2 linked regions of the Caballeronia sp. LZ062 genome follow. The protein of the gene in region 1 interacts with the protein of each later gene in a pairwise test. Links are inferred from orthologs where the notes say so. Each region holds a gene or a part of one and is shown in the gene's direction. Other genes may lie near its edges. The genes, in order: bioB and P9239_RS16215.

The links.
Region 2: the proteins of bioB (region 1) and P9239_RS16215 interact in binary tests that used the Escherichia coli proteins (3 or more experiments, as listed by UniProt). The link is inferred for Caballeronia sp. LZ062 from one-to-one orthologs.

What each region holds. Positions count from the first base shown.
Region 1 is NZ_JARTWB010000002.1:2,409,427-2,420,585, forward strand. Bases 5,432-8,430 are described here. They hold bioB (biotin synthase BioB), read left to right. Parts: upstream 5,432-6,408; coding sequence 6,409-7,452; downstream 7,453-8,430. Other genes in these bases: bioF (8-amino-7-oxononanoate synthase), read left to right, coding at 5,432-5,704; bioD (dethiobiotin synthase), read left to right, coding at 5,701-6,402; P9239_RS17350 (PAAR domain-containing protein), read left to right, coding at 7,741-8,304; P9239_RS17355 (N-acetylmuramoyl-L-alanine amidase), read left to right, coding at 8,306-8,430. Outside these bases: P9239_RS17310 (SDR family oxidoreductase), read left to right, coding at 1-297; P9239_RS17315 (glutathione S-transferase family protein), read left to right, coding at 326-934; P9239_RS17320 (YchJ family protein), read left to right, coding at 931-1,350; P9239_RS17325 (prolyl oligopeptidase family serine peptidase), read left to right, coding at 1,675-2,919; P9239_RS17330 (adenosylmethionine--8-amino-7-oxononanoate transaminase), read left to right, coding at 3,213-4,517; more of bioF, read left to right, coding at 4,514-5,431; more of P9239_RS17355, read left to right, coding at 8,431-9,079; P9239_RS17360 (hypothetical protein), read left to right, coding at 9,076-9,396; P9239_RS17365 (sulfate ABC transporter substrate-binding protein), read right to left, coding at 9,490-10,488; P9239_RS17370 (alpha/beta hydrolase), read right to left, coding at 10,562-11,159. UniProt on the Escherichia coli protein: Catalyzes the conversion of dethiobiotin (DTB) to biotin by the insertion of a sulfur atom into dethiobiotin via a radical-based mechanism.
Region 2 is NZ_JARTWB010000002.1:2,183,668-2,194,673, forward strand. What follows is about bases 798-3,643. They hold P9239_RS16215 (class II glutamine amidotransferase), read left to right. Parts: upstream 798-1,692; coding sequence 1,693-2,595; downstream 2,596-3,643. Other genes in these bases: pyrC (dihydroorotase), read right to left, coding at 798-1,478; P9239_RS16220 (amino acid ABC transporter ATP-binding protein), read right to left, coding at 2,650-3,375; gltK (glutamate/aspartate ABC transporter permease GltK), read right to left, coding at 3,372-3,643. Outside these bases: P9239_RS16205 (DUF3025 domain-containing protein), read right to left, coding at 1-384; more of pyrC, read right to left, coding at 396-797; more of gltK, read right to left, coding at 3,644-4,049; P9239_RS16230 (amino acid ABC transporter permease), read right to left, coding at 4,049-4,789; P9239_RS16235 (glutamate/aspartate ABC transporter substrate-binding protein), read right to left, coding at 4,859-5,752; P9239_RS16240 (Glu/Leu/Phe/Val dehydrogenase), read right to left, coding at 6,014-7,306; P9239_RS16245 (LysR substrate-binding domain-containing protein), read right to left, coding at 7,416-8,387; P9239_RS16250 (MFS transporter), read left to right, coding at 8,669-10,057; P9239_RS16255 (hypothetical protein), read right to left, coding at 10,067-10,270; P9239_RS16260 (ABC transporter ATP-binding protein/permease), read right to left, coding at 10,393-11,006.

The sequences.
Region 1 (11,159 bases):
GTATCGAGCAAGATGGGCAGCATTAGCGAGGCGAGCGGCACGACCGGCTGGCTGTATCGCGCGAGCAAGGCGGCGCTCAACTCGGCGCTGAAGGTGGCGTCCTTGCAATCGCGGCATTCGGCGTGCATTGCTCTGCACCCCGGCTGGGTGCGCACGGAGATGGGCGGACCGTCCGCGGCCATCGACGTCGCGCGCAGCGTCACCGGTATGCGCGCAATCATCGCAGAAGCGCACGCACTGCACGACGACTACAACGGCCGCTTCATTCAGTACGACGGCACGCGGCTCGACTGGTAAGCGCGGCGACAAACATGAGAAACGCGAAGTGACTTATCACGTGCATGGCGTGGCAGCGTCCGGCAACTGCTACAAGGTGCGGCGCGCGCTCGAACAACTGAACCTGCCCTATGTCTGGCACGAGGTAGACATGATGCACGGCGCCACGCGCACCGACGCCTTCCGCAAGCTGAACGCGAACGGCAAGGTGCCGGTGCTCGTCATCGACGAAACGACGACGCTTTGCGAATCCGACGCGATTCTCTGCTATCTGGCCGAAGGCTCCGCGCTGCTGCCCGACGATCGCCTCGAACGCGCGCAAGTGCTCCAATGGATGTTCTTCGAGCAGTACAGCCACGAGCCGTATGTGGCGGTGGCGCGCTTTATCCGCGAGTTCCTCAAGCAGCCGGACGATCCGCGTCTGCCCGAGAAGACCGCCGGTTCGTATCGCGCGCTCGACGTGATGGAGCAGCATCTTGCGACGCGCACGTTCTTCGTCGGCGAGCGGTACACGGTGGCCGACATCGCGCTGTACGCCTACACGCACGTGGCGGACGAAGCGGGGCTCGATCTGTCGCGCTATCCGGCCATTCGCGCGTGGCTGGAACGCGTGCGCAATCAGCCGGGCCATGTCGAAATGCCGGGAGTCGATGCATGAAGCCGGCGGAGTGTCCTTGCGGCGGCGCATCAATGTCGCAGCGCCCGAACACGCGCGCACCGCGCTACGAAGAATGCTGCGGCCGTTTCATCGACGGTCATGCTTTTCCGGCGAACGCCTTGGAGTTGATGCGTTCGCGCTACAGCGCCTATGTGCTCGGCGACACCGCCTATCTGCGCGCGACGTGGGACGCCAAAAACTGCCCGCCGGATCTCGACGCCTACGGCGACGGCACCCGCTGGCTCGGCTTGCAGATCAAGCGCCACACGGTGATCGACGGCGATCACGAAGAGGTGGAATTCGTCGCGCGGTATAAGGTCGGCGGGCGCGCGCATCGTCTGCATGAAGCCAGCCGTTTTACGCGCAATGCTGATGGGCATTGGATTTATATCGACGGAAGAAGCATCGAGAAGTAAATCTTCGCTTAATATGACGCGGTATTAATTTCCTGAAGTTTCCCTTTCAGGTTAAGCGGTTACGGGGTTTCCTTTATTGTGCAGTGCAATTTTGAGCGGGTAATCTGTGTTTGCGTCAGGCGCTGTCATTTCTCGCGCCCGGCCAAATGCGGCAACCCGTTTTTTCCAGTCTGAAGCCATTTGTCATGCCTTATCGAGGCATGACTCCAAAGCCCGGCATTCGATACTGCTCATCATCAGCAGCGCGGCCAGCTTGTGACTTCAACCGGCGTTTCCGGGCCCGCGTCATATCAACATATCGATGAGTGCGGTCGGAGTTCACGGATGGCGATCAGAACCTGGTTGGTCGGATGCAGCATGGCGTGCTCGCTCGCGGCGTCGCTTGTCACGTCCGTCGTCCACGCCGAACCGATCGGCGGCATCCGCCAATCCGAAGGGCTCACGGCACCTGTCTTCAGCCAGATTCCCGATGCGCTCGACGCGCGCCTGCCGGTGGTCGCGAACGGCCTGAACGAAACGGTCATCGACGTGCCGGAAGACGACATCGCGCTCGAAACCACCGTGTTCAAGCCGGACGGCGCGGGTCCGTTTCCGATGATCGTCTTCAATCACGGCAAGCTCCCCGGCGATTCGCACGCCCAGCCGCGCAACCGGCCGGTCGCGCTCGCGCGTGAGTTCGTGCGCCACGGCTATGTCGTGGTGGTGCCGAACCGCCGCGGCTTCGCAGGCTCCGGCGGCGACTACGCGGGCCACGGCTGCAACGTCGAAGCGAACGGCTTTGCGCAGGCGCGCGATGTCGCCGCCACTGTCGAGTACATGAGCGCGCAGCCATACATCGACAAGACGCATATCGTGGTGGCGGGCACGTCGCACGGCGGGCTGACGACCATCGCTTACGGCGCGCGCGATGCGCTGTCCGCGCCGGGCGTGCGCGGTCTCATCAATTTCTCGGGCGGCTTGCGTCAGGACGAATGCGCGGGCTGGCAGAAGAATCTCGTCGATGCCTTCGGCGCTTACGGCGAAAACGTGCGCCTGCCGTCGCTGTGGCTCTACGGCGATAACGATTCGGTCTGGCAAGGCGATCTGTCATCGCAGATGTATGCCGCGTTCGTCTCGCACGGCGCGCGCGCGAACATGATCGACTTCGGCAACTACAAGAACGACGCACACCGGCTCGTCGGCGATCGCGACGGCGTGCAGGTCTGGTGGCCGCGCGTGAAGGCGTTTCTCGCGCAAATCGGCATGCCGACCACCGTGCAGTATCAGGTCGCCGAGCCGCACGCGCCGAACGCGACAGATTTCGCGAGCCTCGACGCGGTGCAGTCTGTCCCGTTCGTCGATGAAAACGGCCGCGCCGGGTATCGCAATTTCCTGAACCAGTATTCGAGCCGCGCGTTCGCCGTGTCGGACTCGGGCGCGTGGTCATGGGCGGAAGGCGGCGACGATCCGATGGCCGTGGCCATTGCCGGTTGTCAGAAGCAGAGCAGCGACCCGTGCAGGCTGTACGCGGTCGATAACGCGGTGGTCTGGAAGGACAAGTCCGCCGACACGCAGACGGCTTCGCGCTGAACACGCGCACTCGACACCGCCAGACACGCCGGCCGCTGCGCCGGCGTTTTTGCATCTTGCGGCGGCAATGCCTCTTTTAAGCGTCGCGTTCAGCGACGTTGTGCGCCGAAGTGTGTTTTCGCACGTCGGATGCGCGCGGCTCTATTGTCCAAAACGTGGGCGAAAAGCGAAGGCCGCGCTCAATTTCGGGATAATTGCAGCGCGCGACAGTCTCGCGCAGTTTCCTTGAAAAGCGCAGGCCGCCGCGCCTGCCCGATGTACCGGTTCGCGCTCGCGCGGGCCTGGGAGCCGTTTTGAACACAGAAGCCAATCAAGACTGGGTCGCGCGTTCGCTCGCCGCCGTGTGGCACCCGTGTACCCAGATGAAGCATCACGAGCGCATGCCGCTCGTGCCCATTGCACGCGGCCAGGGCGCGTGGCTCTACGATCCGGCGGGCAACCGCTATCTCGACGCCATCAGTTCGTGGTGGGTCAATCTTTTCGGCCACGCGAATCCCGACATCAACCGCGCGCTCAAAGATCAACTCGACACGCTGGAACACGCGATGCTCGCGGGCTGCACACACGCGAGCGCCGTCGAACTGGCCGAGCGCCTTTCCGCGCTCACGCAACAGACGCTCGGCCACGCGTTCTTCGCATCGGATGGCGCGTCGGCGGTCGAGATCGCGCTGAAAATGAGCTTTCACTTCTGGCGTAATCGCGGCCAGAGCGAGAAGCGCGAGTTCGTCTGTCTCGCGAACAGCTATCACGGCGAAACCGTCGGCGCGCTCGGCGTGACGGACGTCGCGCTGTTCAAGGACGCATACGATCCGCTGATTCGTCATGCGCATGTGGTCGCGTCGCCGGCTGCGGGCGTGGACCAAGCGATCGACGCGATGCGCGCGCTCTTCGCCGAACGCGCGACGCATCTCGCCGCCGTGATCGTCGAGCCGCTCGTGCAGTGCGCGGCAGGCATGGCGATGTATGACGCGTCGTATCTCACGCGCCTGCGCGCGCTCTGCGACGAGTTCGACGTGCACCTGATCGCGGATGAAATCGCGGTCGGCTGCGGGCGCACCGGCACCTTCTTCGCGTGCGAGCAGGCAGGCATATGGCCGGACTTGGTATGCCTTTCGAAGGGCATCAGCGGCGGCTATCTGCCCCTTTCGCTCGTGCTCACGCGCGATGAAATCTACGCCGCCTTCTACGACGACGACCTCACGCGCGGCTTCCTGCATTCGCATTCGTACACTGGCAATCCGCTCGCGTGCCGCGCCGCGCTCGCGACGCTCGACTTGTTCGAAAGCGCGAACGTGCTCGCCGAAAATCGCCGCAAATCGGCGCTACTGCGCGAAGCGTCGCAGCCGCTCGCGAAGCACGCGCGCACGCGCAACTTCCGCGAGCGCGGCACGATCTTCGCGTTCGATGTCGATACCGAAGACCGCGCGTTCTCGCGGCGCTTCTTCGCGAACGCGTTGCAGCGCGAACTGCTGATGCGCCCCATCGGCAAGACGGTGTACATGATGCCGCCGTACATTCTCTCCGACGACGAACTCGCGTTGCTCGCGCAGCGCACGCTGGATACGCTCGACGCCACGCTCGCGGAGTGCGCCGCATGAACGACACCACGCAGGCGCTTTTCGACACGCTGAACGAAGGTCTCGCCGATATCGATGCACGCGATTTGCGCCGCCGTCGCAGGATCATCGACGGGGCGAATTCGGCGCACATGACCGTCGATGGCCGCGCGATGATCGGCTTCGCGAGCAACGATTATCTCGGCCTGGCCGCGCACGAAGCGATCCGCGCGGCGCTCGCCGAAGGCGCTGCGCTTTACGGCGCGGGCAGCGGAGGTTCGCATTTGCTGGGCGGCCATTCGCGCGCCCATGCTCAACTCGAAGACGATCTGGCCGCATTCTCGGGCGGCTTCGTCGACGACCCGCGCGCGCTCTACTTCAGCACCGGCTACATGGCGAATCTCGCCGTGCTCACGACGCTGGCCGGGCGCGGCACGCTCGTGTTCTCGGACGCGCTGAATCACGCGTCGCTGATCGACGGCGTGCGGCTTTCCCGCGCGCAGACGCAGATTTATCCCCATGCGGACGTGGCTGCGCTCGACGCGATGCTGGACGCCTCGCGCGACGAGACCGCGACGAAACTCATCGTCACCGACACGGTCTTCAGCATGGACGGCGACATTGCGCCGCTCGCGCGTCTCGTCGAGCTGGCGGAGAAGTACGGGGCGTGGCTCGTCGTCGACGATGCTCACGGCTTCGGCGTGCTCGGCCCGCAAGGTCGCGGCGCGCTTGCGCACTTCGCGCTGCACTCGCCGCATCTCGTCTATGTCGGCACGCTCGGCAAGGCGGCGGGCGTCGCGGGCGCGTTCGTCGCGGCACACGCCACGGTCATCGAATGGCTCGTGCAGCGCGCGCGTCCGTATATCTTCACGACGGCCGCGCCGCCTGCGGTCGCGCATGCGGTGTCGGCCAGCATCAAAATCATTGCCGGCGATGAAGGCGACGCGCGCCGCGGGCATCTCGCGTCTTTGATCGACACTACGCGCGCCATGCTCAGGCGCACGCGCTGGCTTCCGGTGGATTCGGAGACAGCGGTGCAGCCGCTCGTGATCGGCGGCAACGACGAGACGCTCGCCATTGCCGCCGCGCTCGACGCGCAGGGCCTTTGGGTGCCCGCCATTCGACCGCCGACGGTGCCGTCCGGCACGTCGCGCCTGCGCATATCGCTTTCCGCCGCGCACAGCCGCGAAGACCTCGACCGTCTCGACCACGCATTGAATACGCTATGACCGCTTTATCCCTTTTCGTCGCCGGAACCGATACGGAGATCGGCAAGACGTTCGTCTCCTGCGCGCTGCTGCACGGCTTCGCGCACCACGGGCTTCGCGCCGCCGCGATGAAGCCGATCGCCTCGGGCGCCGTCATGCGCGACGGCGTGCTGCACAACGAAGACGCCGACCAACTGGACGCCGCCGCGACCGTCGCGCTGCCGCCCGACATGCGCACGCCGTTCATGATGCGCGAGCCGATCGCGCCGCATATCGCGGCCGCGCGCGAAGGCATCGCGCTGGATATCGGGCGCATCGTGGAGGCGCATCGTGAGGCTTCGACGCTCGCCGATATCGTCGTGGTGGAAGGCGTCGGCGGCTTTCGCGTGCCGCTCGACGAAACGCACGACACCGCCGATCTCGCCGTCGCGCTGAACGTGCCGGTGGTGCTCGTCGTCGGCATGCGGCTCGGCTGCATCAGCCATGCGCTGCTCACCGCCGAAGCGATTGCTGCGCGCGGGCTGACGCTTGCGGGCTGGGTGGCCAATCGCGTCGATCCGAATATGCTGTATCCCGAAGAAAACATCGCCACGCTGAAACAACGCATCGCCGCGCCGCTCCTCGGCGTGATCCCGCATCTCACGTCGCGCGATGCGGCGCTCGCCGCCGATGATCTCGACGTGCGCACGCTGCTCGACACGCTTCATCTCAAGGACTGAACTCACATGACGCAGACTCTCACTGCCGGCACCGCTCAACACGCTCAAGCACAACCGCAAACGCCGGCGCAAACGCAAGCGCCCGCGCGCTGGCGCGTCGCGGATGTCGTCGCGCTCTACGAACTGCCGTTCAACGATTTGCTGTATCGCGCGCAGACCGTGCATCGCGAGCATTTCGATCCGAACGCCGTGCAGCTTTCCACGCTGTTGTCGATCAAGACGGGCGGCTGCGAGGAAGATTGCGCGTATTGCCCGCAGTCCGTGCATCACGAAACGGGCGTGAAGGCCGACAAGCTGATGGAAGTCGATGCCGTGCTGAAGGCCGCCGAAACCGCGAAAGCCAACGGCGCGACGCGCTTCTGCATGGGCGCAGCGTGGCGCAATCCGAAGGACCGCCATCTGGAGCCGATCAAGGAAATGATTCGCGGCGTGAAGGCGATGGGCCTCGAAACGTGCGTGACGCTCGGCATGCTGGAGTCGCATCAGGCGCAGGCGCTGCGCGATGCGGGCCTCGATTACTACAACCATAACCTCGACACGTCGCCGGAGTTCTACGGCCAGATCATCTCGACGCGCACGTATCAGGATCGCCTCGACACGCTGGAGCACGTGCGCGACGCGGGTATCAACGTGTGCTGCGGCGGGATCGTGGGCATGGGCGAATCGCGTCGCGAACGCGCCGGGCTGATCTCGCAGCTCGCGAACATGGAGCCGTATCCGGAATCGGTGCCGATCAACAATCTCGTGCAGGTCGCGGGCACGCCGCTGACCGGCACGGAGGCGCTCGATCCCTTCGAGTTCGTGCGCACGATCGCGGTGGCGCGCATCACGATGCCGAAGGCGATGGTGCGTCTGTCGGCGGGTCGCGAACAGATGGACGAGGCGTTGCAGGCGCTTTGCTTTGCGGCGGGCGCGAATTCGATCTTCTACGGCGATCAACTGTTGACGACGAGTAATCCGCAGGCGGAAGCGGACCGGAAGCTCATCGAGCGGCTCGGGATGCGCGCGGAAGCGGCGCAGGATACGGCGGCGCGGCACTGCGGGGAATAAGCGTTGATGGCGGGGCTTGCGTCGATGGTCGCGAGCCCCGCGGGTCTTATTCGGCGAAACGCTGAAGACTGTGACCGGGCGGGACTTCCCCATGTCGTCACAGTTTGACGATTTCGACAAACCTCAACCGACCTTTACTTGCGGCCTTTCGCTGTTGTCGTATTCTGATGGTTTCGTTTAAGACGCGAAGCGTTTGGGTACAGGATCGCGATACATGCCACAAATCAAGCAGAACGAATCGTCGTCCGAGCTCTTCTGATGATGCGCCGAATAGCTGTCGTCGGCGACATGTTGAGTAATGGAGGCCAGATCTGCTCCGGCATAGGGCCGCTTTTTACGTTGGGCGATGCCGGAACGCGAGCGGCACTTATTAATGGGTCTGCCTACTGTCCGGTCTGCCGGACCACGGGTTACATCGCGAAAGACGGGGGTCCGCGTCGCATGACCATTGGCGGCAGCGAGATAGCTCTGGACAATGACGTAGTTGTCTGTGACTGCGCCGAGTATCCACGTCTCTTCGCGCGGCTCGCAGGAGAGGCTTGGTACGACGATCTCGCAGAAAGCCTTGGCGTGGTCGGCGCTACGGCGATCGCGGCAGGTTCAGCCCAAAGCGCTGGGCGCCAAAACAAACAACGCTCAACATGCGCTGCTTGGTTCTGCGTGCGGGACAGTGCGAGCGGCCTTCCTTTGCGACACCAAAATTTCATCGCCGTTGTATCGGGCGTCGAACACGCATCTAAGACGGATGGGAATGGCTTCGCGATGGTCGAAACCGACGGTCCACAAAGTATTGATTTACACGTCGTGTTTTCATCTCCCAAGCGCAAGCTGATTCCAGTGCAAGGAGACTGAAGTGGCGTCGGACTATGAGATTAGCCATTGGACGACAGCGCATACTGCCGCAGGCAACAGCCGCGACACGGCCGCTGCAATTACGGTAAACAATCAAGGCGCGACTCGGAAGGCGGTTATCAACGCGCTGGCCCGCAGCGGCTACCCTCTGATCGAGCGTTCCGCATGGCACGCGAAACCGCCGAGAGGAGCGTTGCGCGAGAGTCATTGGGACTATCACGACATCGTGCTGCATCACGCGGGCCGCAGTTACTCGTGCGGTTCGCCTTCCATTCAGCAGATGCAACGTGTACAGGCGGAGGATATGGGAAGGAGCCCGCCGTTCGACGATGCAGGGTATCACTATGCGATATCGTGCCAGGGCGAAATCTACGAGGCCCGAGACGTGAGGTTCACCGGCGAACACGTTGCTGGCGATAACACCGGAAAGTTGGGAATCGTTCTTCTCGCCGATCTCGTACAGGCAGGGGAGGCGTACGACCAGGAATACAGTCGCCTGTCACTTCCGAACAAGCTCAAAAATATCGGCGGAATCCTCACGGATCGAGTTGTAGTTTGGCACGACGAGCCAACACACCGTCAGATTACGGCGTGCCGCGCGCTGTGTAGCGTGCTCATGGACTTCTTCCATATCGAGCGGTTAGGCGGCCATCGAGAGTATCAACAGCTTGCAACGCATAAGGGACGAGCATGCCCAGGCAACCTCGGAATGGACGTGGTCAAGCTGCTACGCACAGAACTATCGCTATCTGCGCCGCAAGCGAACGGCTCATGAAGAGAAGAAAGGTGGCAACCGTGCTCCTCGGCGTTGCCGCATTGCTATCGCTCTGGTTTTACTTGGGCGTCGGCTACTACTACTCGTCAATCGATCACGAGGAACACGCCGTCTACTTCATCAAGAAAGGCCTGACGCGCGAGAGAGCGTTCATCAACCCTTTCGCGAATGAAGGTGATCCATCGCCCGTCAACCGGTTATCGCCTCAAGTTCGAAGCGACCTTGCTGTGTTGTGCAAGTACGCGTATGGGATAGAGCACTACGACAATAGGTCGCTTGAGGACTGCCGAACTCGGATCATTGAAGATGTGCAATGAGCGACGCGCAGTCCCCTTGATGCGGGCGTTAAAAGGTAAGCCAGCCCTTGCTTCGTCAGCCTCGCTGAGTCGATTGCCGGCCGCGCGCCGATCTCACTTCTTCTCCGCCACCACCTGATCAAACGTCCCCCCATCGGCAAAATGCGTTTGCTGCGCCTTCTGCCAACTCCCGAACACCTGCTCCACCGTAAACGTCTTCAGCGGCTTGAACTCGCTTGCATGCTTCGCGAGCACGTCCGCGTTGCGCGGCCGCAAGTGGTGCTGCGCGATGATCTCCTGCGCTTGCGGGCCGTATAGGAAGTCGAGATACGCCTGCGCTTGCTTGCGCGTGCCGCGCTTGTCCACCACCTTGTCGACGATGGACACCGGCGGCTCCGCCAGCAAGCTCGACGACGGATACACCGCGTCAAAATCCTTCGCGCCCGCGCCGGTTTCGATCAATCCCACTTCGTTCTCGAACGTCACGAGCACGTCGCCGATGCCGCGCTGCGTGAACGTCGTCGTCGCGCCGCGCCCGCCCGTGTCGAGCACCGGCACGTTCGCGAAAATGGCTTTCTCGAAGTCCTGCGCCTGCGCATCGGTCGCGCCCTGCTGCTTCTTGTAGCCCCACGCCGCGAGATACGTGTAGCGTCCGTTGCCCGATGTCTTCGGATTCGCGATGATCGCCTGCACGCCGGGCCGCGCGAGATCGCTCCAGTCCTTGATGTGTTTCGGATTGCCGTGGCGCACGAGAAACACCATCGTCGTCGTGTACGGCGCGCTGCCGTTCGGCAGGCGCGTGCGCCAGTTGGCCGGCACGAGCTGTCCGCGCTCGGCGAGCAGGTCGATGTCGTTCGGCTGGTTCATCGTCACGACATCCGCCTGCAAGCCCTGCATCACGGACAACGCCTGCGCACTCGACGCCCCATGCGACTGTCTCACTGACACGGTCTCGCCCGTGCGCTTCTTGTAGTCCGCGACGAACGCCGCGTCGATGTCCTTGTATAGCTCGCGCGTCACGTCGTAAGAGACGTTGAGCAGCGTGGTGTCCGCGTGCGCGACGCCCGTCGCCATGATCAATGTCGCGAGCGCGACTTGCCTGAATGCCGCCATGAGTCTCCCCGTCATCAAAAGCGAAAGGCCGCTCGGAGGCGGCCATCTATGTTATCGAATGCGCGGAGAAGCATCAGCCATACGCATGTTCACGCTGCAACCGCTCGCGCTCGCCGTTCGCTTCGCGCGGCGCGTAATGCGCGAGCGTATCGACGAGATACTTCGCGTGCGGCCACGGACCGAAGCCCGCCGCCGTGTTGATGTGCCCGGCATCGCCGAAATTCACGAACGCGCTGCCGAGATGCTGCGCGAGGTCGCGCGCCCGGTCGACGGGCATCCACGGGTCCGTTTCGCTGCCGACGAGAACCGACGGCACGGCAAGGCGCGCTGGCTCGAAATACCCCGCGAGCCTGAACTTGTCAGGGCTCGCCGGCGCGACCAGCAGTACGCCGCTCACGCGGTTGAGCGCACGGCTGCGCGCTCGCCTGAACGCATGGGCGACCGCGAGACAGCCGAAGCTGTGCGCGGCCAGCACGACGGGCCGCTGCAAGGCATCGAGCCGCGTTTCGACAGCGCGCGCCCACTCGTCGAGATGCGGCGCGTCCCAGTCGGCCTGCTCGACGCGCGACGCGTCCACGTATTGCCGCTCCAGCCAGCTCTGCCAGTGCGCGCCTTCGCTGCCATGCAGTCCCGGCACGGTCACGAGCACGGGCCGCCGCAAGGGTTCGTCG
Region 2 (11,006 bases), 230 kb from region 1 along the record:
ATCGCGCACGCCGCCGCGCGTCGGGCCGATGCCGAGCGCGTCGATCTGATCCGCCTGGCACGCGTTGAGCGCCGCCTTGATGCGCGGATACGCGAACCACATCAGGCCGTTGAAGAAATCGTGAAGATTGTGACGCGTCGGCACGCAGCCGGTCTTGGCAATATACGCCTCGTACGACGCGCCTTCCGGCAGCGATTCCTGCGCGACGAACCCGAGCGGCTCACCGCGCCCTGTAACGAGCACGGCTTGCGCGGCGTCGTCATTCAGCTCTTCGAGATAGCGTGCCGGACCGTCGAGCGCCGCCGCCTGCCATCGCGTGCCGCGCGGCGCGAGCGGTGCGAGCCACGGACGCGTCCAGTCGATCTCGTCGAAACGCGCGGACACCGCTGCAACCGTCAGGCCGATTCCACGAACCGCCAGCCGATCGACTCGCCGCCACGCAGCGGCACGATTTGCGAATCGCCTGCGGCGAACTCAGCGGGCAGCGTCCACGACGCGCGCTCGAGCGTCACCGTGTCCGCGCTGCGCGGCAAGCCGTAAAAGTCCGCGCCGTGGAAACTCGCGAAACCTTCGAGCTTGTCGAGCGCGCCGGCCTCGTCGAAGGCTTCTGCATAGAGTTCCAGCGCATGCAGCGCCGTGTAGCAGCCCGCGCAGCCGCACGCGTGCTCCTTTAGGCCCTTCGGATGCGGCGCGCTGTCGGTGCCGAGGAAGAAGCGCGGATTACCGGACGTCGCCGCCTCGACCAGCGCCACGCGATGCGTCTCGCGCTTGAGCACCGGCAAGCAGTAATAGTGCGGACGGATACCGCCGACGAGAATCGCGTTGCGGTTGTAAAGCAGGTGATGCGCGGTGATGGTCGCGCCGATCGTGCCTTGCGCTTCGCGCACATAATCGGCGGCGTCTTTCGTCGTGATGTGCTCGAACACAACCTTGAGCGCCGGGAAATCGCGGCGCAGCGGCGTCATCACGCGGTCGATGAACACCTTCTCCCGGTCGAATACGTCGATGTCGCTGTCCGTCACCTCGCCGTGCGTCAAGAGCGGCATGCCGACTTCCTGCATCGCTTCGAGCGTTTTTGCGCATTTGCCGAGCAGATCCGTCACGCCCGCGTCGGAATTCGTCGTCGCGCCGGCCGGATACAGCTTCACGCCGTACACGAAGCCGCTGTCTTTCGCGCGGCGGATCTCGTCGGGCGGCGTGTTGTCGGTGAGATAGAGCGTCATCAGCGGCTCGAAGTGCGCGGCCGCGCCTTCCTTCGGCAACGCGGCGATGATCCGTTCGCGGTACGCCGCGGCCATCCCGGTCGTCGTGACCGGCGGTTTCAGATTCGGCATGATGATCGCCCGGCCGAACTGGCGCGCGGTATGCGGGAGCACGGCGGCAAGCGTCGCGCCGTCGCGCACGTGCAAGTGCCAGTCGTCGGGGCGCGCCAAAGTGAGAGTCGTAGGCGAATCGGGCGATGCGGAAGTAGCGGACATGGCGTGATGACGGCGAGGACGTTGAGAGAAAGCGATTCGCAAGCAAGCACCTGCGCAGCGGCGGCATAGAACCGGAAAGAACCGCCGTGGAAATTCCACAACGGCGGCCGGGCGGCCACCGCGTTCGATTTTTTCGGGAATGCCCCGGTGATATGCTTGTCGGACGTATTGTAACAACCCGACTTCAGGGCTTTCGCCCGCCGCATCGAGCAACATGTGCCAACTTCTCGGAATGAATTGCGCCGAACCGACCGACGTGACCTTCTCGTTCACGGGTTTCGCCGCGCGCGGCGGCATGACGGATCACCACGCGGACGGCTGGGGCATCGCGTTCTTCGAGGACAAGGCGTGCCGACTGTTCATCGATCATCAGTCGTCGGCGAGTTCGCCGCTTGCCGAAATGGTCAAGCGGTATCCGATCAAGTCGAAGAACACCATCGCGCACATTCGCAAGGCGACGCAAGGGCATATCCTTCTGGAGAACTGCCACCCGTTCATGCGCGAGCTGTGGGGCCGGCACTGGATCTTCGCGCATAACGGCGACCTGAACGGTCACGCGCCGCAACTCACGGGCGTCTATCAGCCGGTCGGCACCACCGACAGCGAACTCGCGTTTTGCGCGCTGCTGCAAGGCTTGCGCCGCGCGTTTCCGTGCTCTCAGCCGCCGCTCGACGAACTCTTCGAGGCGCTCGCCACGCTCACGCGCGAGATCACGCAATACGGCGTGTTCAACTTCCTGATGTCGAACGGGCAGGCGCTGTTCTCGCATTGTTCGACGCATCTGTACTACCTCGTGCGCAGCTGGCCGTTTTCGACCGCGCATCTGATCGACGCGGACATGTCGATCGACTTCGCGAAGTACACGACGCCGGAAGACCGCGTCGCCGTGATCGCAACCTCGCCGCTCACCGATAACGAAGTGTGGACGCGCTTCGCCCCCGGCGACCTCGCGATGTTCCAGCAAGGCGCGCTCGCGCGCACGCTGAACATTCCGGTGCCCGAGGCAGTCGCGAGAAAGGCCGCCGAGCCGCTTGCGAAAGCGTGCGTCGGGTCCGCGCTGAAAATCGACGAGATCCGCACGACGGCGGCAGTCGAGTCGGAACTGGGCATCGAATAAAAAACGCGGCGCTTCTTTTCAGAAGCGCCGCGTTCTTTCGAGCGTTGCGAAAGCTCAGTGCAGGATCTTCGCGAGGAAGTCCTTCGCGCGGTCCGACTTCGGGTTCGCGAAGAACGCGTCCTTCTGGTCGTCTTCCACGATCAAGCCACGGTCCATGAAGATCACGCGATGCGCGACCTTCTTCGCGAAGCCCATTTCGTGCGTCACGCACATCATGGTCATGCCTTCCTGCGCGAGCTCCACCATCACGTCGAGCACTTCGTTGATCATCTCCGGATCGAGCGCGGAAGTCGGCTCGTCGAAGAGCATCGCGATGGGGTCCATCGAGAGAGCGCGCGCAATCGCGACGCGCTGCTGCTGACCGCCCGAGAGCTGCCCGGGAAACTTGTCCGCATGCGCGCGCAGGCCGACGCGATCGAGCAGCTTCAGGCCCTTCTGCGTCGCTTCGTCGTTCGAGCGGCCGAGCACCTTGATCTGCGCGAGCGTCAGGTTCTGCACGATCGACAGATGCGGGAACAGCTCGAAGTGCTGGAACACCATGCCGACCTTCGAGCGCAGCTTCGACAGATTCGTCTTCTTGTCCGTGAGCGACTGGCCGTTGATGCTGATCTCGCCCTTCTGGAACGGCTCCAGCCCGTTGACGGTCTTGATGAGCGTCGACTTGCCCGACCCCGACGGGCCGCACACGACGACGACCTCGCCCTTCTTCACTTCGGTCGTGCAGTCGGTGAGCACCTGAAACTGCCCGTACCACTTGGAAACATTTTTGATAGAGATCATCTTGCGACCTTTTTCTGAAGACCTTTGACGAGCGCCGACGCCGCCACGCACACCACGAAATAACATGCCCCGGCGAACAGCACCATTTCGACGATCGTGCCGTCGCGGTCGCCGATATTCGTCGCCGTGCGGAAGAAGTCCGCGAGACTGATCACATAGACGAGCGACGTGTCCTGAAAGAGCACGATCGCCTGCGTGAGCAGAAGCGGCACCATGGCGCGGAACGCCTGCGGCAGCACGACGAGTTTCATCGCCTGACCGTAGGTCATGCCGAGCGCGAACGCTGCGTTGACCTGCCCGCGCGGCACCGCCTGAATGCCGGCGCGAATGATTTCCGAATAGTACGCGGCTTCAAAAAGCGAGAACGCGACCATCGCCGATGCAAGGCGAATATCGATATCCGCCGACAGCCCGAGCACGTTCTGCAGCACCTGCGGCACGATCAGGAAGAACCACAGCAGCACCATCACGAGCGGGATGGAACGAAACAGCGTGACGTACGCGCCCGCGAACCATTGCAGCACCTTGATGCCCGAGAGCCGGAACAGCGCGAGGACCGTCCCCCACACGATGCCGACCACGATGGCGAGCAGCGTGATCTGCAGCGTGATGATGGCGCCCGTCCACAGCGTAGGCAGCGAGCCGATGACGCCACTCCAGTTGAACTGATGCATTACTTGCCTCCGATGTAGCCAGGCAGCCGCGTTTTCGCTTCGATCCAGCGCATGAGCAGCATCACGACCAGATTGATGAGCATGTACGCCAGCGTCACCGCGATAAACGATTCATAGGTCTGCGCGGTGTAGTCCACGAGCTGACGCGCCTGCGCCGACAGATCGAGCAGACCGATGGTCGAAGCCACCGCCGAATTCTTGAACACGTTCAGGAATTCCGACGTGAGCGGCGGCACGATGATGCGATACGCCACCGGCATCAGCACGTAGCGATACGTCTGCCATTGCGTGAAGCCCATCGCGAGGCCCGCGTTGCGCTGTCCGCGCGGCAGCGCGCTGATGCCCGAGCGCACCTGTTCGCACACGCGCGCGCCGGTGAAGAGCCCGAGACAGATGATCGACGACGAAAAGAACTGCGCGGAAGGCGGCAGTTGCTTGAACCAGTTGCCGATGGAAGGCGGCAGCAACTCCGGTATCACGAGATACCAAATGAAGAACTGCACGATCAGCGGGATATTGCGGAAGATCGCGACATAGACGGTGCCGATGCCCGCCAGCGTGCGATTCGGGACCGTGCGCAAGATGCCGAACAACGAGCCGACCACGAGCGCGATCACCCAGGCCGCGAGCGACACGGTAATCGTCACCCAGAAGCCGGAGATCAGCCAGCCGAGGTAAGTAGTGGGCTCGCCGGTGGAAACCGGACTCAGCAGAATGCCCCAGTTCCAGTGATAAGACATGGACTCACTCCAAAAAGAAACGGAAGAAGCAAGGCTCCTTCCGTCTCGTTCGTTCTTTACCCGAACCGGTTAGTCGATTGCCTTGTCATTCGGGCTCTTGAACAGAGCCTTCATGTCGTCGCTTTCCGGGAAGTTCAGGTTGAGCCCCTTCGGAGGAATCGGGCTTTCGAACCACTTCTTGTAGATCTTGTCGGCTTCGCCCGACGTCTCGACCTTCGCAATCGCGTCGTCGACCACCTTCTTGAACTCGGGGTCGTTCTTGCGCATCATGCAGCCGTATGCTTCATGCGACTGCGGTGCGCCGACGATCACGAAATCGCCCGGATTGTTCGACTTGGCGCGCTCGCCGGCGAGCAATGCATCGTCCATCATGAACGCGACAGCGCGGCCCGTCGACAGCGTCAGGAACGACTCGCCGTGATCCTTCGCGCTGATGATGTTCATGCCCATGTTCTTTTCCTGATTCATCTTGCGAAGCAGGCGCTCGGACGTGGTGCCGGCGGTCGTCACGACGGTCTTGCCCTTCAGGTCGGCCCAGTCCTTCACGCCGGAGTCCTTCTTGGTCATGAGGCGCGTGCCGATCACAAAAATGGTGTTCGAGAAAGCCGCTTGCTGCTGGCGCTCGGCGTTGTTCGTGGTCGAGCCGCATTCGATGTCGACGGTGCCGTTCCCCACGAGCGGAATGCGGTTCTGCGACGTCACCGGCGTCAGCTTCACCTTCAGGTTCGGCATGTTCAGCTTCTGCTTGACCGCTTCCACGATCTTCAGCGCGAACTCCTGCGAATAGCCGACCACGTTTTGCTTGTCGTCATAGTACGAGAACGGAATGGACGATTCGCGATGCCCCAGCGAGATGACACCCGTGTCCTTGATCTTCTTGAGCGTGCCCGCGTCCTGGGCGTAGGCGCCCGTGGCGAAAATTCCCAGCGCGGCGACGAGCAGCGCAGCCTTTTTAACCTTCATGTGTTCGATCTCCTGTGGCGAAAAACCGGGGCCAAGTTTAGCAGGGTAATAATTCTGAAAGAATGATCGTTAACCGGTGTTCGTCGCATTTTAGAGACGGCCGGTGCAACCGAGTGCAACTCCGCGTAGGCGCGCATATTACGCGAAATTGATAAAAAAAGTGGCGGCGTTCCGAGGGAACGCCGCCACTTTTATGGGGAGGTGGCGCGGCTGCAACGCCGCGCCTCGCCGCGCTTTCGATGCACGCGCTTTTGCATGCGATCAGGGGTACAGGCCGCGCATTTCGCGCGCCATCAAAATGCGCGTGCACGCGACGATAAACGCCGCCGTGCGCACCGAAACCTGCTGCTCGCTCGCCACTTGCCACACCGCTGCGAACGCTTCACGCATCACGCGCTCCAGGCGCTGGTTGATCTCGTCTTCCGTCCAGAAGAAGCTGGAGAAGTCCTGCACCCATTCGAAGTACGAGACGGTCACGCCGCCCGCGTTCGCCACGACGTCCGGAATCACGAGGACGCCCTTATCGTGAAGGATGTCGTCGGCGGCGGTCGTGGTCGGGCCGTTCGCGCCTTCGACAATGATCTTCGTCTTGATCTTCGGCGCGTTCTGCTCGGTGATCTGCCCTTCCAGCGCGGCCGGAATCAGGATGTCGCTCTCGATGGTCCAGAACTCGTCCTTCGAGACAGGGTCCGCGCCCGCGAAACCGCCGACGCCGCCGTTCTTCGCGACGTGATCGGCAAGCGCGACGGTATCGATGCCCTTTGAATTGAACAGCGTGCCCGTGTGATCCTGCACCGCGATCACGCGCGCGCCGGCTTCTTGGAAGAGACGCGCCGCGATTCCGCCGACGTTGCCGAAGCCCTGCACCGCGATGCGCGCGCCTTCGATCTCCAGCCCGACGCGCCGCGCCGCTTCCGTGCCGACGACGAACACGCCGCGCCCCGTCGCTTCCTTGCGGCCGAGCGAGCCGCCCAGCGAGATCGGCTTGCCGGTCACGACGCCGGTTGCCGTCTGGCCCTGGTTCATGGAGTAGGTGTCCATCATCCACGCCATGATCTGCTCGTTCGTGTTCACGTCGGGCGCGGGAATATCCGTGTTCGGCCCGATGATGATGCCGATTTCGCTCGTGTAGCGGCGCGTCACGCGCTCCAGCTCGCCGCGCGAGAGCGTGCGCGGATCGACGCGGATGCCGCCCTTCGCGCCGCCGTACGGCACGTTCACCGCCGCGTTCTTCACCGACATCCACGCGGAAAGCGCCATCACTTCGGAAAGCGTCACGTCCTGGTGGTAACGTACGCCGCCCTTGCCCGGACCGCGCGACGTGTTGTGCTGCACGCGATAGCCTTCGAAGTGGGCGACCGTGCCGTTATCCAGTTCGATGGGGCAATCGACGATCAGAATGCGCTTCGGGCGCTTGAGGGTTTCGAGCCAGCGCGAGAGAGAGCCGAGGTACGGCGCCACGCGATCGACCTGCCGCAAGTAGTTCCCCCAAGGGCCGAGATCGTCGGCGTGCAAATACGAGGGAATGGCATGGTCAAGCTTCGGAGAGGACATTGATGCTCCAGCGGTTTGTGGAATACATCAATTGTCGAAAAACGGCGTTTCCAAATCCAATGCCGTTTCCTTATCCGGTCATGCGTTTCTTGCATAACATCGCGAAGCCTTAGGCGGCGGGCGTTTCGGTCGATGCCTTCAGCAGTTCTTCGCCGACTGCGTCCCATAGCGCACGGACGAGCGCCTGACGCGGATCGTCGCCTTGCGAAGCCATCTTGTCGCGATACAGGCGGATCTCCATCGTCAACGTGAACTGACCCGCAGGCGTGCCGCGTGTTCCCCGGTCCAGCCGGATGAGCCGCCCTTCCTCGACCGCGTCTTCGACCGCGCTATGCGGCAGAAACGCGACGCCGTGTCCCGCGAGCGCCATCGCCTTGAGACCTTCCGCCATATCCGTTTCATACACTTTGTCCAGATGCAGACGCGCGGGCGCCGTCGCGATGATCACCTCGGTCATGCGGCCAAGGTAAGCGTTGGGCGTGTACGAGAGATACGGCACAGGCGCATCGGCGCTGGCGGGCAGCGTATAGCGCGCACGACCCGCCTTGTTCGGCGCGGAGAACGGGCTGATCGGTTCGAGACCGAGCGTGAGCATGTCGTAGCGGGCGGGATCGAGCGCGACCGGATGACTCGGATGGTGATAACCCATCACGAGATCGCAGCCTCCTTCGACGAGCGAGAGCACCGCGTCATGCACATTGAGCGCGCGCAGCCGCGTGCGGATGCGTCCGAGCCGCGCCTCGATATGCTGAAGCCAGCGCGGAAAGTACGTGAGCGAGAGCGTGTGCGGCACCGCGAATTCGATCGTCGCCGCCGGCGCGCCGCCCTGCCCGCGCAACAGCGTGCGTGCTTCGTGAAACTGCGAGAGCATCGCGAGCGCCTGCTCGTAGAACACCTGTCCGGCTTGCGTTAGCCGCGTCGGATAGACGGACCGGTCGATCAGTTCAGTGCCGAGCCACGCTTCGAGCGCCTGGATGCGCCGCGAGAAAGCGGGCTGCGTGATATGGCGAAGCTCGGCCGAGCGGCTGAAGCTGCGCGTCTCCGCGAGCGAAACGAAGTCTTCGAGCCATTTGAGTTCCATGCTGGAGTCGCGCCGTGCCGCGCCGAATGCGGGAAGCAGGCATTTTAGCGGGCGCCGCTCTGTCCGATGTATCAAGCGAAGGCTTGCCGCACCACGCGCACGCATGGCGCACGGGCGAGGTGCGGCTTCTGTCTTGGCCCGCTCGCTTGCTCTGTCCTTGCCGAGCCGCGCCTGCATTGAGGCACGTGGCATCGAGGCAGATTGGCATGATGCTTGCAAAAATCCGGGCCGCCGTGAACACAACGCCTCAGGCGCGCACATCGCCCACACCCGGAATCTTCATGTCCAATCTCATCGCATCGCTCAAGAGCGGCAACTGGCGCTCGCTTCTCGCCTGCTTCCTCTACTTCGATACGGGCTTCACCGTCTGGGTGTTATACGGGCCGCTTGCGCCGTTCATCGGGCGCGACCTGACGATGTCGGCGGCGCAACAGGGCTTTCTCGTCGCAGTGCCGGTGCTGGCCGCCGCGATTCTGCGCGTGACGCTCGGCAATCTCTATCAATCGACCGATGGCCGACGCGTCGCGCTGATGGGCGTGCTGCTTTCGTCGATTCCGTGCATCGTGCTGCCGCTCGTTCCGGGCGTGCCGTCGTATGCGCTCTTGCTGGTGCTCGGCGTGTTCCTCGGCATGGGCGGCGCGAGCTTCGCGGTCGCGTTGCCGATGGCCGGCAGCAACTATCCGCCGAAGGTGCAGGGACTCGTGCTCGGTCTCGCGGCGGCGGGCAACATCGGCGCGGTGCTCGACGGTTTCCTGTTCCCGCATCTCGCCGACGCGTTCGGCTGGAAGGTATCGACCGCCGCAGCGCTGCCGCTGCTCGCCATCACGGGCGCGGCGCTTTTCGCGTGGGCATCGGACGCAGGCGAGAAGACGGGCAGCACGTTGCGCGCGCTCTCGAGCTTCACGGTGACGCTCGTGAGCCTCGTCGTGCTCGTGCTGGCCGTGCATGGCGGCGTGTTCGGCACGGGCCGCACGGGTGTCTTGCTGCTGCCGGTGATTGGCGCACTGATCGCCATTGCCGTGCTGCCGCGCCGCTATCGTTCCGTGCTCGGCGAACGCGACACGTGGGTCATCATGCTCATCTACAGCATCACCTTCGGCGGCTTCGTCGGAATGTCCTCGTACGTGACGCTGTTGCTGACCTCGCTCTATCAGATGCCGAAGCTCGAAGCAGGGCTCTTCATGTCGCTGCTCGCGTTTCTCGGCGCGATCGTGCGGCCGTTCGGCGGCTATGTGGCGGATCGCGTGACCGGCGTGCGTGCGCTGCTCGTGCTGCTCGCGGTGATCGCCGCCGCCGACTTTGCGTTCGCTATCTGGATGCCGCCGGTCGCGGGCGGCCTCGGTTTGCTCGTGTGTCTGTATCTCGCGTTCGGGCTCGGCAACGGCTCCACGTTCCAGCTCGTGCCGCATCGCTGGAAGGGCAAGACGGGGCTGCTGTCGGGCATCGTCGGCGCGGCGGGCGGCATCGGCGGCTTCTATCTGCCGGTCATCATGGGCATGGCGAAGGAAAGCACCGGCAGCTATCAGATGGGCTTCGCGACGTTCGGCGTGCTCGCGACCTGCGCGTTCGGCGCGCTATTCCTGCTGCGTTCGCAATGGCTGCGGTGGTCGGCAACGTCGGCGCAAGGACACGACGCCGTCGCGCTCAACGGCGTACATGCGATGGAGTGAAGCGGCACTTTATGGCCGGCGATTGCTGTCGATCGCCGGCCAGCGCGCGAAGGCGAAGACCCACAGCATGACGAAGTTCACGATGAGCAGCAGTCCGGTGAGCACCCACCAGCCGGAATGTCCGGTGCGCTTCACGATGCGCACGTACGGGTAGATCGTCAGCACGCAAAAGACGATAACGATCAGCCAGTGCCAGATGCTCGAACTTTCCATGCTTTCCTCGCAGTTCTCGTGGTCCCGACGTTACGGTACGCACGACTAATTAATTCCGCGAGAAATATATAGCAGCTTCGGCTAGTCGCGGCCCAGGCGACCGCGACCTTCACACTTTTTGCTCAAACCTTCGCCGCATCGTCCTGTTCGACAACGGGCTCGACCGTCCGCTGCTGTTGCAACGCCCACATCTGCGCGAAGAGCCCGCCTGCTCGCAGCAACTCGGCGTGCGTGCCACGCTCGACCACGCGCCCGTGATCCATCACGATGATCTGCTCGGCATGCACGACCGTCGATAGCCGGTGCGCGATGATGAGCGTCGTGCGCTCCCGCGCAATGGAGTCGAGTTCGCGCTGAATGGCGCGCTCGGACTTTGAGTCCAGTGCGGATGTCGCTTCGTCGAAAATCAGGATCGGCGGGTTCTTCAGAAGCGTGCGCGCGATCGCCACGCGCTGCTTCTCGCCGCCCGAGAGCTTCAGTCCGCGCTCGCCGACAGTCGTCTCATAGCCCGCCGGCAACGCCTCGATGAAGTCGTGGATGTGCGCTGCCCGCGCCGCCGCCATCACTTCGTCGCGGCTCGCGGAAGGCCGTCCATAAGCGATGTTGTAGTAAATCGAATCGTTGAAGAGCACGGTGTCCTGCGGCACGATGCCGATCGCCGCGCGCAGCGAATCCTGCGTCACATCGCGAATATCCTGCCCGTCGATTACGATCCGCCCGCCCGTCGCGCGGTCCA